DNA from 3 places in the Nocardia sp. NPDC020380 genome. Region 2 is predicted to be linked to each of the others. Evidence: riboswitches for the same ligand, from Rfam matches in the RefSeq annotation. Region 2 holds a riboswitch; each other region holds the start of a gene.
The links. Region 2 has a riboswitch for S-adenosylmethionine ahead of ACH438_RS20155 (rhodanese-like domain-containing protein). Riboswitches for the same ligand answer to the same signal wherever they lie in the genome.

Region 1 (3,266 bases), on a different contig from region 2:
TGCGCCGGGGCTTCCGCCCCCGAACCCCCAAGAGCTGTCTCAGAGTTGGTCAGAAGCCGCAGGGCGCTGCGCCCTCGGTGCCCTTGCCGAACGGGCGGGTCTCGGGCTCCGGGTTCCAATGCCCTTCGGTGCGTGTGTAATTCCAGGCCGGGCCCTTTTCGACGAGGGTCGAGACGGCGTCGATGAGCCGGTCCACATCGGCCGCGGTGGTACCGAGGCCGATGCTGGCGCGCAGGGCGCCGTCCATGCCGAGGCGGGCGAGCAGCGGGTGCGCGCAGAAGCGGCCGTCGCGGACGCCGATACCGTGCTCGGCGGACAGGTAGGCCGCGACCTGGCCGGGCTCGAAACCGTCGACGGTGAAGGCCACGATGCCGACCGCGTCGGTGCTGTCCCGCCAGATTCGCAGGAAGTTCACGCCCGGAACGGTTTTCAGGCCGTAGCGGAGGCGGTGGGTGAGGTACTGCTCGTGTTCGAGGACCGTCGTCTCGTCGAGCGCGGCCAGTGCGTCGCAGGCCGCGGCCAGGGCGGCCACACCGAGCACATTCGGGGAACCGGCCTCGTGCCGCTGCGGGGCCGGAGCCCACTCGACACCGTCGGTGGTCACCGAGCGCACCGCGCCGCCACCCGCCAGGTACGGGTCGGCCTGGTCCAGCCAGTCTCGGCGGCCCACCAGCACGCCCGCACCGAACGGCGCGTACGCCTTGTGGCCGGAGAAGGCCAGGTAGTCGATGCCGGTGGTCCGCAGGTCGATGCGGCGGTGCGGGGCCAGCTGCGCGGCATCCACCAGGATGCGGGTGCCGCACTGGTGCGCGATCCACGCCAGCCGCTCCAGCGGCAGCAGTTCCCCGGTCACGTTGGAGGCGCCGGTAACCGCAAGCAGCGCAGCGGGTTTCGAGCACAGTTCCGCGACCAGGCGCTGAATGGTCTCCTCGATGGTGTCCGCGATCGGCACCACGCGGCGGCCGCGCTGCGTCCAGGGCAGGAAGTTGGCGTGATGTTCCACGTCCAGCACCACCGTGTCACCGGGCACGCAGGCCGCGAGCAGGTTGAGCGAATCGGTGGTGTTGCGGGTGAAGACGACCACCTGGTCGTCGGCCGCGTTCAGGAAGCGGGCGACGGTGGTGCGCGAGTTCTCGTAGCAGTCGGTGGAGACGCGGGAGGCGTAGCCGGCGCCGCGGTGCACGCTCGCGTAGAAGGGCAGCAGTTCCGCGACCCGGTCGGTGACCTGCTGCAAAGCGGGGGCGCTGGCCGCGTAGTCGAAGTTGGCGTAGGTGGTGGTGCCGCCCTGTACGAGGGGCACCTGCAGCTCACAACCCGAGACGGTGGCCAGCGGGGCACAGGTCTGGTCGGCGAAAGCAGTCATCACGAAATCCCATCGGATCCATGGACGCGCGATCAGAAAACGAATGATCGAGAGTCCGCGCTTGCCGCGCCCGGTCGGGCGACAGCCGGGTCGTCACCCGGAGCACCCCACCGCGGAGGAGGGTTGCCGACCAGCAAGCCGGGGCTGAACGCTGGTACTCATGACCTGATTGGAGAGGTTTGCAGATGGGCGGGCGGCTTGTCAACCCCGGCCCGCGCTGTGACGGATGCCATAGGAGCGGCCGCAAAATCATCCGAAAGTTGGATCGGGTGGGCCCCGAAGTTCGAATCGCGCGATCGTTGCTGGCGCGTACGGTTGGTGGAGAAGTTAGGGTAGCCAAAGGAGAGCGCCCGGGGAGTTGAAACGAGGTTGCTCGACCATGTTGGACACCACCACGCCCTTCTCGACGCTCATTCGCACCGCGACCGAGCAGCAGCACAACGAGGCCGAACACTCCACCTTCATGCGTGACATGCTCGGCGGACAGCTCGGGGTCGAGGCGTTCTACCGCTACACCGCGCAACTCTGGTTCGTGTACGCCGCCCTCGAAAAGCATTCCGCCGCATTGGCTTCCGACCCGGTCGCCGGGCCGTTCGTGCGCCCCGAACTGGAGCGCCTGCAGTCCCTCGAAACCGATCTCGCGCACCTCGGCGGCGAGAACTGGCGCGACGGACTCACCGCGCTGCCGTCCACCGCCGCCTACGCCGCCCGCATCGACGAATGCGCGCAGACCTGGCCCGCCGGGTACGTGGTGCACCACTACACCCGCTACCTGGGCGATCTCTCGGGTGGTCAGGTCATCCGCGGGACTGCCGAAAAGCTGTGGGGCCTGCCCAAGAAGGGCGACGGCGTGCGGTTCTACGTCTTCGACGAGATCTCGAATCCGGCCGCGTTCAAGCGGGAGTACCGCGAGAGCCTGGACCGGCTGCCGGTGGCGGGCCCCGAGGTCGAGCGGGTGCTAGACGAGGCGCGGCACGCATTCACGTTGAACACGGACCTGTTCCGTGCGCTGGGCGCGGAATTCGCCGCGTAACAACGAGATTCACGAAGGTCGCCGGTCTGTCGGAGGGATCGGCGACCTTCGCCGGATCGGCCGCGGAGACCGGCGCGTGGAAGCGGATCTTCGCGGCTGAGAGACCGCCGGTCGTGCGCGCTGTCACGGCCGGCGGTCTCGCGCTCTGCGGCGGGGATGCGGTCTCCGGTCCGGTGTTCGGGGTGCGCGAGGTTTTGCCTGCTCTTGCGCTCGCGGGCCGGGATGGGTTGCTATGGATCGGTGAGTATCGCGCTGCTGTTGAGTTTCCTGGGGCTGTGCATTCTGCTGGCCCTCACGCCGGGGCCGGATACGTTTCTGGTGCTGCGGTTCTCGATGGCCGGTTCACGACAGGGCGTGGCCGCGGCGATCGGATCGGCCTTCGGCGGGCTGGTGTGGGCGGTTGTCGTCGCGGCGGGAGTGGCGGCGCTGCTGGAGCAGTCGGCCACCGCCTATCGCACGCTGAAGGTGGTCGGCGGAATCTACCTGCTGTACCTGGGGGTTCGGGCGCTGCTCGCGCATCGGCGGGAGCAGGGGCGGGCCGCCGCCGAGCTCGATGAGGTCGGGGCGGAGCTGGAAGCGGCTGGGGCGCAGCGGGAAACCGCCGGGGCGGCGCGGGGCGCGTCGTCGCTGCGCTCGGCGTTCGCTGCGGGGTTGCTATCTTGCATCTTCAATCCCAAGGTGGGGTTGTTCTATCTGGCGGTGCTGCCGCAGTTCCTGACGCATGTGACCTTCGGGGGCACGCTCACGCTGGGCGCCATCGAATCCACCATCGCCGCAATCGAAATGGTGGCGGTGGCCGTGGCGGCCTCGCGGGCGGTGGCCATGTTGAAGCGGCCCAAGGTGCGGGCGCGGCTGGAACAGGCGAGTGCG
Region 2 (3,266 bases):
CCTTGTGCAGGGCGGTGATGATGCCCTTGATGCGCGGGTGGTCGGGGGCGACGCCGTAGCGGATCAGACCGAACGGCGCGGGCATGCGCTCGTACAGGTCGATGCTCACTCCATCGAAACCGGCGGGGCTGTCGGACTTCATCAACGCGTCGGCCGCGTAGATGCCGGCCGGGCCCGCGCCCACGATCGCAATGCGTAGCGGGCGGGTCGCTGCACTCTGTTCGGTCATTCTTACGCGCACCCTTATGGTCGAAAATCTACTTGGCGGTCGGTCTCAGCCGTCGGTCTTAGCTTAGGCTAAGTTGACGCCCTGGGCCTCGGGTGGTGCCGTCCTGGAACCCCCGACGCTGCAGCGTTGCTGCGTGGTGTGGCTATTCCCGCTCGCGCGCGGGCAATTCGGTTGATTCTATCGGTGACGCCGCGGCCCACTTCCGCGTACTCCCATCCCGGCGGCCAGAGACCCGCGTCGACCAGGCATGATCTAGCCATGAGCGATGTGGAGGAGCAGCAGGTCCGGATCGACCAGACCGATAAACGCGCGATGTGGCCGTTCCTGACCGCCGCGACCCTGATTCTGCTGGTCATCCTCGGCATCCTGATCGCGGCCCTGGTGTCGCCGGCTGAGAAGAATGTCACAGATTCGGATCGATTGTCCCTCGCGGCCCGCGGCTTCATCCAATCCCGCAGCGGCACCGACACTCCCAAGGCGGGCGCGGCCTGCCCGGACTTCGACGAGAACCGTTCTCCCCTGCATGTCCCCGGTGGGACCGGCAGAACCTTCGAATTCGAGGGGCTCACCGATCCGGCCCTGGACGGCGACAAGGCGACCGCCCAGGTCACCTTCCGCACCGGTGACCGCGAGGACACCACCACCTGGCATTTCACCAAGAACGCCGGTACCTGGGTCGTCTGCAATTCCGGATAGTGAGCAGGCGTTTGACAGCCGGGCCCGAATCCGGGCAATCTTCTCCCAGGTCATGAGTACCAGCGTCAAGCCCCGGCTCGCTGGTCGGCAACCCTCCTCCGCGGTGGGGTGCTCCGGGTGACGACCTGGCCTCGCACCGAAAACGGGTGCGGCAAGTGCGGATTCACAGGAGGTTCGAAGTGAGCTACGCAGGTGACATCACGCCGGAGCAGGCGTGGGAGCTGTTGCGCGACAATCCCGACGCGGTACTGGTCGATGTCCGCACCGAAGCCGAATGGCGGTTCGTCGGGGTACCCGACACCAGCGGCATCGGGCGGCCGACCGCGCTGATCGAGTGGGTCGACACCACGGGCACGCCGAACGCGCGGTTCGGGGACCAGCTGAAGCAGGCGCTGGCCGACCGGAACGCGGACTCGGCGGCGCCGGTCATCTTCATCTGCCGTTCCGGGCAGCGGTCGATCGGTGCGGCCACGGCCGCCACCGCCGCCGGATTCACGCCTTCCTTCAATGTCGTCGAGGGTTTCGAAGGTGCGCTGGACGCGCAGGGGCATCGCGGCCGGACCGGCTGGCGGGCCGACGGGCTGCCGTGGCGGCAGTCGTGAGCGCGTCCGCCGGATACCTACCTCGCTCTGATTGGAGGCAGTCATGATCTCTGGTGGCTCGTTCGACAAGCCGCTTCCCGACGGCGTCGGTCCCGCGACGATCAGCGTGCGCGGCGGCACCCGCCGTTCGGGTTTCGAGGAGACCTCGGAGGCGTTGTTCCTCAACTCGGGCTTCGTGTTCGAGAGCGCCGAGGCGGCGGAAGCCTCCTTCACCGGTGATGTCGAGCATTTCGTCTACTCGCGCTACGGCAATCCGACGGTCGCCATGTTCGAGGAGCGGCTGCGCCTGATGGACGGCGCCGAGGCCGCGTTCGCGACGGCCAGCGGCATGTCCGCGGTGTTCACCGCGCTCGCCGCGGTGGTCGGCAACGGTGACCGCCTGGTGGCGGCGCGTAGCCTGTTCGGTTCCTGCTTCGTGGTGTGCAACGAGATCCTGCCGCGCTTCGGCGTGGAGACGGTCTTCGTGGACGGCGAGGATCTGGACCAGTGGGAGCAGGCGCTGTCGGTGCCCACCCGGGCCGTGTTCTTCGAGACCCCGTCCAATCCCATGCAGACCCTGGTGGATGTGCGTGCGGTGTCGGAACTTTCGCATGCCGCGGGCGCGAAGGTGGTGCTGGACAATGTGTTCGCCACCCCGCTGCTGCAGCGCGGCTTCGATCTGGGCGCGGATATCACCGTGTACTCGGGCACCAAGCACATCGACGGTCAGGGCCGGGTGCTCGGCGGCGCGATCCTCGGGTCGCACGAGTACATCGACGGCCCGGTGAAGAACCTCATGCGGCATACCGGCCCGGCCTTGAGCCCGTTCAATGCGTGGACGCTGCTCAAGGGCCTGGAGACGATGCCGTTGCGGGTCCGCCAGTCGGTGGATTCGGCACTGCGCATCGCCCGTTTCCTGGAGGGGCACGAGGCGGTGGCGTGGGTGAAGTACCCGTTCCTGGAGTCGCATCCGCAGTACGAGCTGGCGCAGCGGCAGATGTCGGGCGGCGGCACGGTGGTCACCTTCGAGCTGAAGGCCCCCGAGCACGAGGCCAAGAAGCGCGCCTTCGAGGTGCTGAACGGCCTGCGCATCATCGATATCTCCAACAATCTGGGTGATGCGAAGTCGCTGATCACGCATCCGGCCACCACCACGCATCGCGCGATGGGCCCGGAAGGCCGTGCGGCCGTGGGCATCACGGATGGTGTGGTGCGGTTGTCGGTGGGTCTCGAGGATGTCGAGGATCTGTTGAACGATCTGGATCACGCGCTGAGCTGATCCGCGGCAGTGGAGAACCCTGGTCGATGCGGCCGGGGTTTTCTTTTGCCCGAACCATTGACAGTATGCTGTCAAACATGACAGCATACTGTCATGATGAAAACAGTGCATTTGGCCGTATACGACACGTTTTCCGATTGGGAGCCCGGATTCGCCACTGCGCACATCAACCGTCCGCTGTGGCATCGCGAACCCGGAACCTGGCAGGTCAAGACGGTCGGGTGGACGCTCGAACCGATCACCTCGATGGGCGGGCTGCGGATCACGCCCGATATCGCACTCGACGACCTGAAGCCGGCGGACAGCGCCATGCTGATCCTGCCTGGCGCGGCGAACTGGGAGTCGGGCGAGCTGGCCGACTTCGGTGAGAAGGCGCGCGAATTCCTCGCCGCAGGCGTGCCGGTAGCCGGCATCTGCGGCTCGACCTTCGGGCTCGCGGCGGCGGGACTGCTCGACGATCGCCCGCACACCAGCAATGACA
Region 3 (3,266 bases), on a different contig from region 2:
CGGCCGCAGGGCCAGCGCGCGGGCGATGGCGACCCGCTGCTGCTGCCCGCCGGACAGGCGGCGCGGATACTCATCGGCCTTGTCCGCCAGGCCGACTCGCGCCAGCAGCGCCAGCGCCTCGGCATTCGCCTCCGCCTTGGGACGGCCCTGCGAGGCGACCGGCGCCAGCGCCACATTCTCCCGGACCGTCAGGTGCGGAAAGAGATTGAAGTTCTGGAAGACGAAACCGATGCGCGCCCGCTGCCGCAGGATCTCGCGCTCGGACAGCTCGTGCAGCTTGTTGCCCTTACGGCGGTAACCCACCAGATCCCCGCCGACCCGGACCGTGCCCGCGTCCACCTGTTCCAGGTGATTGATGGTTCGCAAGAGCGTGGACTTCCCGGAACCCGACGGGCCCAGGATGACCGCGACCTCACCCGGCCGCACGGCCAGATCCACCCCGCCCAGCACCTCGTTCGTGCCGAAAGACTTACGGATGCCGCGCAATTCGACCGCGTACTCGCTCATTTCCGCACGCTGCCCTTCGCGAAATGCCGTTCGATATAGAACTGGATGACGCTCAGCACCGAGGTCAGCACGATGTACCAGACCGTCGCCACCATCAGCAGCGGCACCACCCGGCCGTTCCGGCCGTAGATGACCTGCACCTGATAGAACAACTCGGCGATCGCCATCGTCGACACGATCGACGTGCCCTTGAAGAGGCTGATCACCTCATTGGCCGCGTTCGGCAGAATGCCGCGCATGGCCTGCGGCGCCACGATCGTGAAGAACTGGCGACGCCAGGGCAGCCCGAGCGATCTGGCCGCCTCCCACTGCCCCTGATCCACCGAAATGATCCCGGCCCGAATGATTTCCGCCGAATACGCCGCCTGATGCAGGGCCAGGCCGATCACCGCGGCGGTGAAACCGCTCAGCGCCTGGTTCGTCTGGAAGTGCGCGAACTCCGGTCCGAACGGAATGCCGATCGACACCGTCTTGTACAGGTACGCCAGGTTGAACCAGAACAGCAACTGCACGATCAGCGGAATCGAGCGGAACGCCCAGATGTACGTCCACGCGATCGTCTGCAGCACCGGGTTCTTCGACAACCGGCCGATGGCCAGCACGATCCCGAGCAGGAAACCGATGAGGGTGCCCCAGAACGTCAATTCGAGGGTCACCTTCAGGGCCGCCAGCACCGACCTCGCGGTCACGTACTGCGCGAACGTGGACCAATCCCAGCCGGGATTGGTGACCAGCCCGTGCACGAACTGCGCGACCAGCAGCAATGCGACGGCGGCCGCCACCCAGCGCCACGGATGCCGCCGGCGGGCGATCGGCAACGCGCCGTCGTCGACCTCCTCGCGCCGTTCCGGCGGCGCGGCCAGGATGCTCATGACAATGTCCCTCCATCGGTCCTGGCGGGAAGCACCCGCACCCGAACGTGAAGGGGGTTGCTGCGACGTCTACGAGCCAGGTCTCTCGATCGCTCTGGATGGTGATGACGACGATACGAACCGGACCGGCGACTGTCGCCGTTCCGGATCACCGTGAATCGAATTGCGCCGCAACAGGACTAGCTCGCGGCTTCGCTGATAGCCCCCGCCCCGTCGTGCAGCGCGCGGAAACCGCTGCGATGGAAGACCAGTGGCTCCGACTCCGGGCGCACGCTCAGACGACGCACCCGCAACAACACCACCGCGTGATCACCGGCGGGCACCTGCGCGTGCACCGAGGTCTCCAGCCAGGCCGTGGCGCCCGCGATGAACGCCGCGTTCCCGTTCCCGGTGCGCAGGTCCACATTCCGGAAGCGATCCCCGGTGCGCGAGCTCAGATTCAGCGCCGCTTCCCGCTGCTCGCCGTCGAGCAGGCTCAGGCCGAGCCGGCTCGCCTTCTCCAGCTCCGGCCAGGTCTGCGACGAATACTGCATGCAGATGGATACCAACGGCGGATCCAGCGACACCGGCACGAAGGTGCTCACCACCAGCCCGTGCGCCACACCCCCGATGCGGGCGCATACCGCCACCACCCCGCTGGGGAAGTGCGCGAACGTCCGCCGGAGATCCGTACCGTCGACTGAGGTCAACGCGGCGGTCCCGCCGCGGATCGAGGTCAACTCGCCCATCGCCCCAGTGCAACACTCCCGCGCGGCCGCCGACAGGGTTGGGATCGGCCCGATCGCAAGGGGTGCGGAAACGCCGCGAACCCGCCCGAGCGGGTCCGCTCACCTACTCACTTCGACTTCGCCGCGGCTTTCGCCTGCTTCTTGAATTCCCTGACCTGAGTCAATGATTCGGCATCCGTCACATCCGCCACGGAACGCCGCGAACCCGCTTCGCCGTACGCGCCGGCGGCCTCTCGCCAGCCCTTCGCTTGCAGGCCTTCCTGTTTACCCAACAGGGCCAGGAAGATTCGCGCTTTCTGATCACCGAAACCGGGCAGCGCCTTCAAACGCTTCAATACTTCCTTGCCGTCCGGATCACCCTCGGTCCACAACGCGGAGGTCTGCCCGTCGTAGTGCTCGACAATGTATCGGGCCAGCTCCTGCACCCGGCGGCCCATGGACCGGCCGTACCGGTGAATGGCGGGCGGGGTCGCGGCCAGCTCCTCGAATTCCTCCGGATCCGCGTTCGCGATCTTCCGGATATCGAATCCGCCCATGCGGTCGGCGAGTTTCTGCGGACCACGGAATGCGTGCTCCATCGGAAACTGCTGATCGAGGGCCATACCCACCAAAAGGGCGAAATCATCCGTGGAAAGCAGTTCGTCGGCGGCGGGATCCTGCGCAATAACCAGCTTTCGGCTCACCATGCTCCGATCATCCCATCCATCCTGCGTTGCGGTGACGCGGGTCACGACTAGGCTTCGGCGCATGCCCGACACCATGGCTATTTCTTCAGTGGGAAACACGCCGCACGACGGCGGAGGCTCCGGACTGCGACCGGACCGTTTCGACCGCGACGGCCAGGACCAGCTGGTCGACGTCCAGGATCTGCAAGCCGCACTACCCGGCATCCGCAGGCTCCGGACCTGGGCGCACGACGCGCTCGCCACCCGCCCCGGCGAAAACGCCGTCGATATCGGCGCCGGCACCGGCTCCGAGGTCATGGCCTTCGCCGACCGCGTCGGACCGACCGGCACCGCCCTCGGCGTGGAACCCGATCCGGACCTGCTGGCCGCCGCCGAACGCCGCGCCCGCCAATCCGGCTCCACCGCCAAATTCGTCTCCGGCGACGCCTACGGGCTGCCCTTCGGCTCCGACACCTTCGATGTCGCCCTGTGCG

Region 1: linked by a shared signal. The riboswitch ahead of ACH438_RS15280 (aminotransferase class V-fold PLP-dependent enzyme) and the one ahead of ACH438_RS20155 (rhodanese-like domain-containing protein) in region 2 are both predicted to bind S-adenosylmethionine.
Region 3: linked by a shared signal. The riboswitch ahead of ACH438_RS16175 (amino acid ABC transporter permease) and the one ahead of ACH438_RS20155 (rhodanese-like domain-containing protein) in region 2 are both predicted to bind S-adenosylmethionine.

What each region holds. Positions count from the first base shown of each region.
Region 1 covers NZ_JBIRVQ010000005.1:285,909-289,174, reverse strand. Annotated here, with positions in the region: gene ACH438_RS15280 (aminotransferase class V-fold PLP-dependent enzyme) at 50-1,363, opposite strand; SAM riboswitch class IV at 1,416-1,529, opposite strand; gene ACH438_RS15275 (heme oxygenase (biliverdin-producing)) at 1,743-2,396, shown strand; gene ACH438_RS15270 (LysE family translocator) at 2,637-3,266, shown strand, end outside.
Region 2 covers NZ_JBIRVQ010000007.1:97,141-100,406, reverse strand. Annotated here, with positions in the region: gene ACH438_RS20165 (FAD-dependent oxidoreductase) at 1-229, opposite strand, end outside; gene ACH438_RS20160 (hypothetical protein) at 488-925, shown strand; SAM riboswitch class IV at 974-1,089, shown strand; gene ACH438_RS20155 (rhodanese-like domain-containing protein) at 1,105-1,527, shown strand; gene ACH438_RS20150 (O-succinylhomoserine sulfhydrylase) at 1,571-2,785, shown strand; gene ACH438_RS20145 (type 1 glutamine amidotransferase family protein) at 2,882-3,266, shown strand, end outside.
Region 3 covers NZ_JBIRVQ010000005.1:477,160-480,425, forward strand. Annotated here, with positions in the region: gene ACH438_RS16170 (amino acid ABC transporter ATP-binding protein) at 1-507, opposite strand, end outside; gene ACH438_RS16175 (amino acid ABC transporter permease) at 504-1,379, opposite strand; SAM riboswitch class I at 1,389-1,484, opposite strand; gene ACH438_RS16180 (flavin reductase family protein) at 1,559-2,107, opposite strand; gene ACH438_RS16185 (HhH-GPD-type base excision DNA repair protein) at 2,215-2,793, opposite strand; gene ACH438_RS16190 (methyltransferase domain-containing protein) at 2,867-3,266, shown strand, end outside.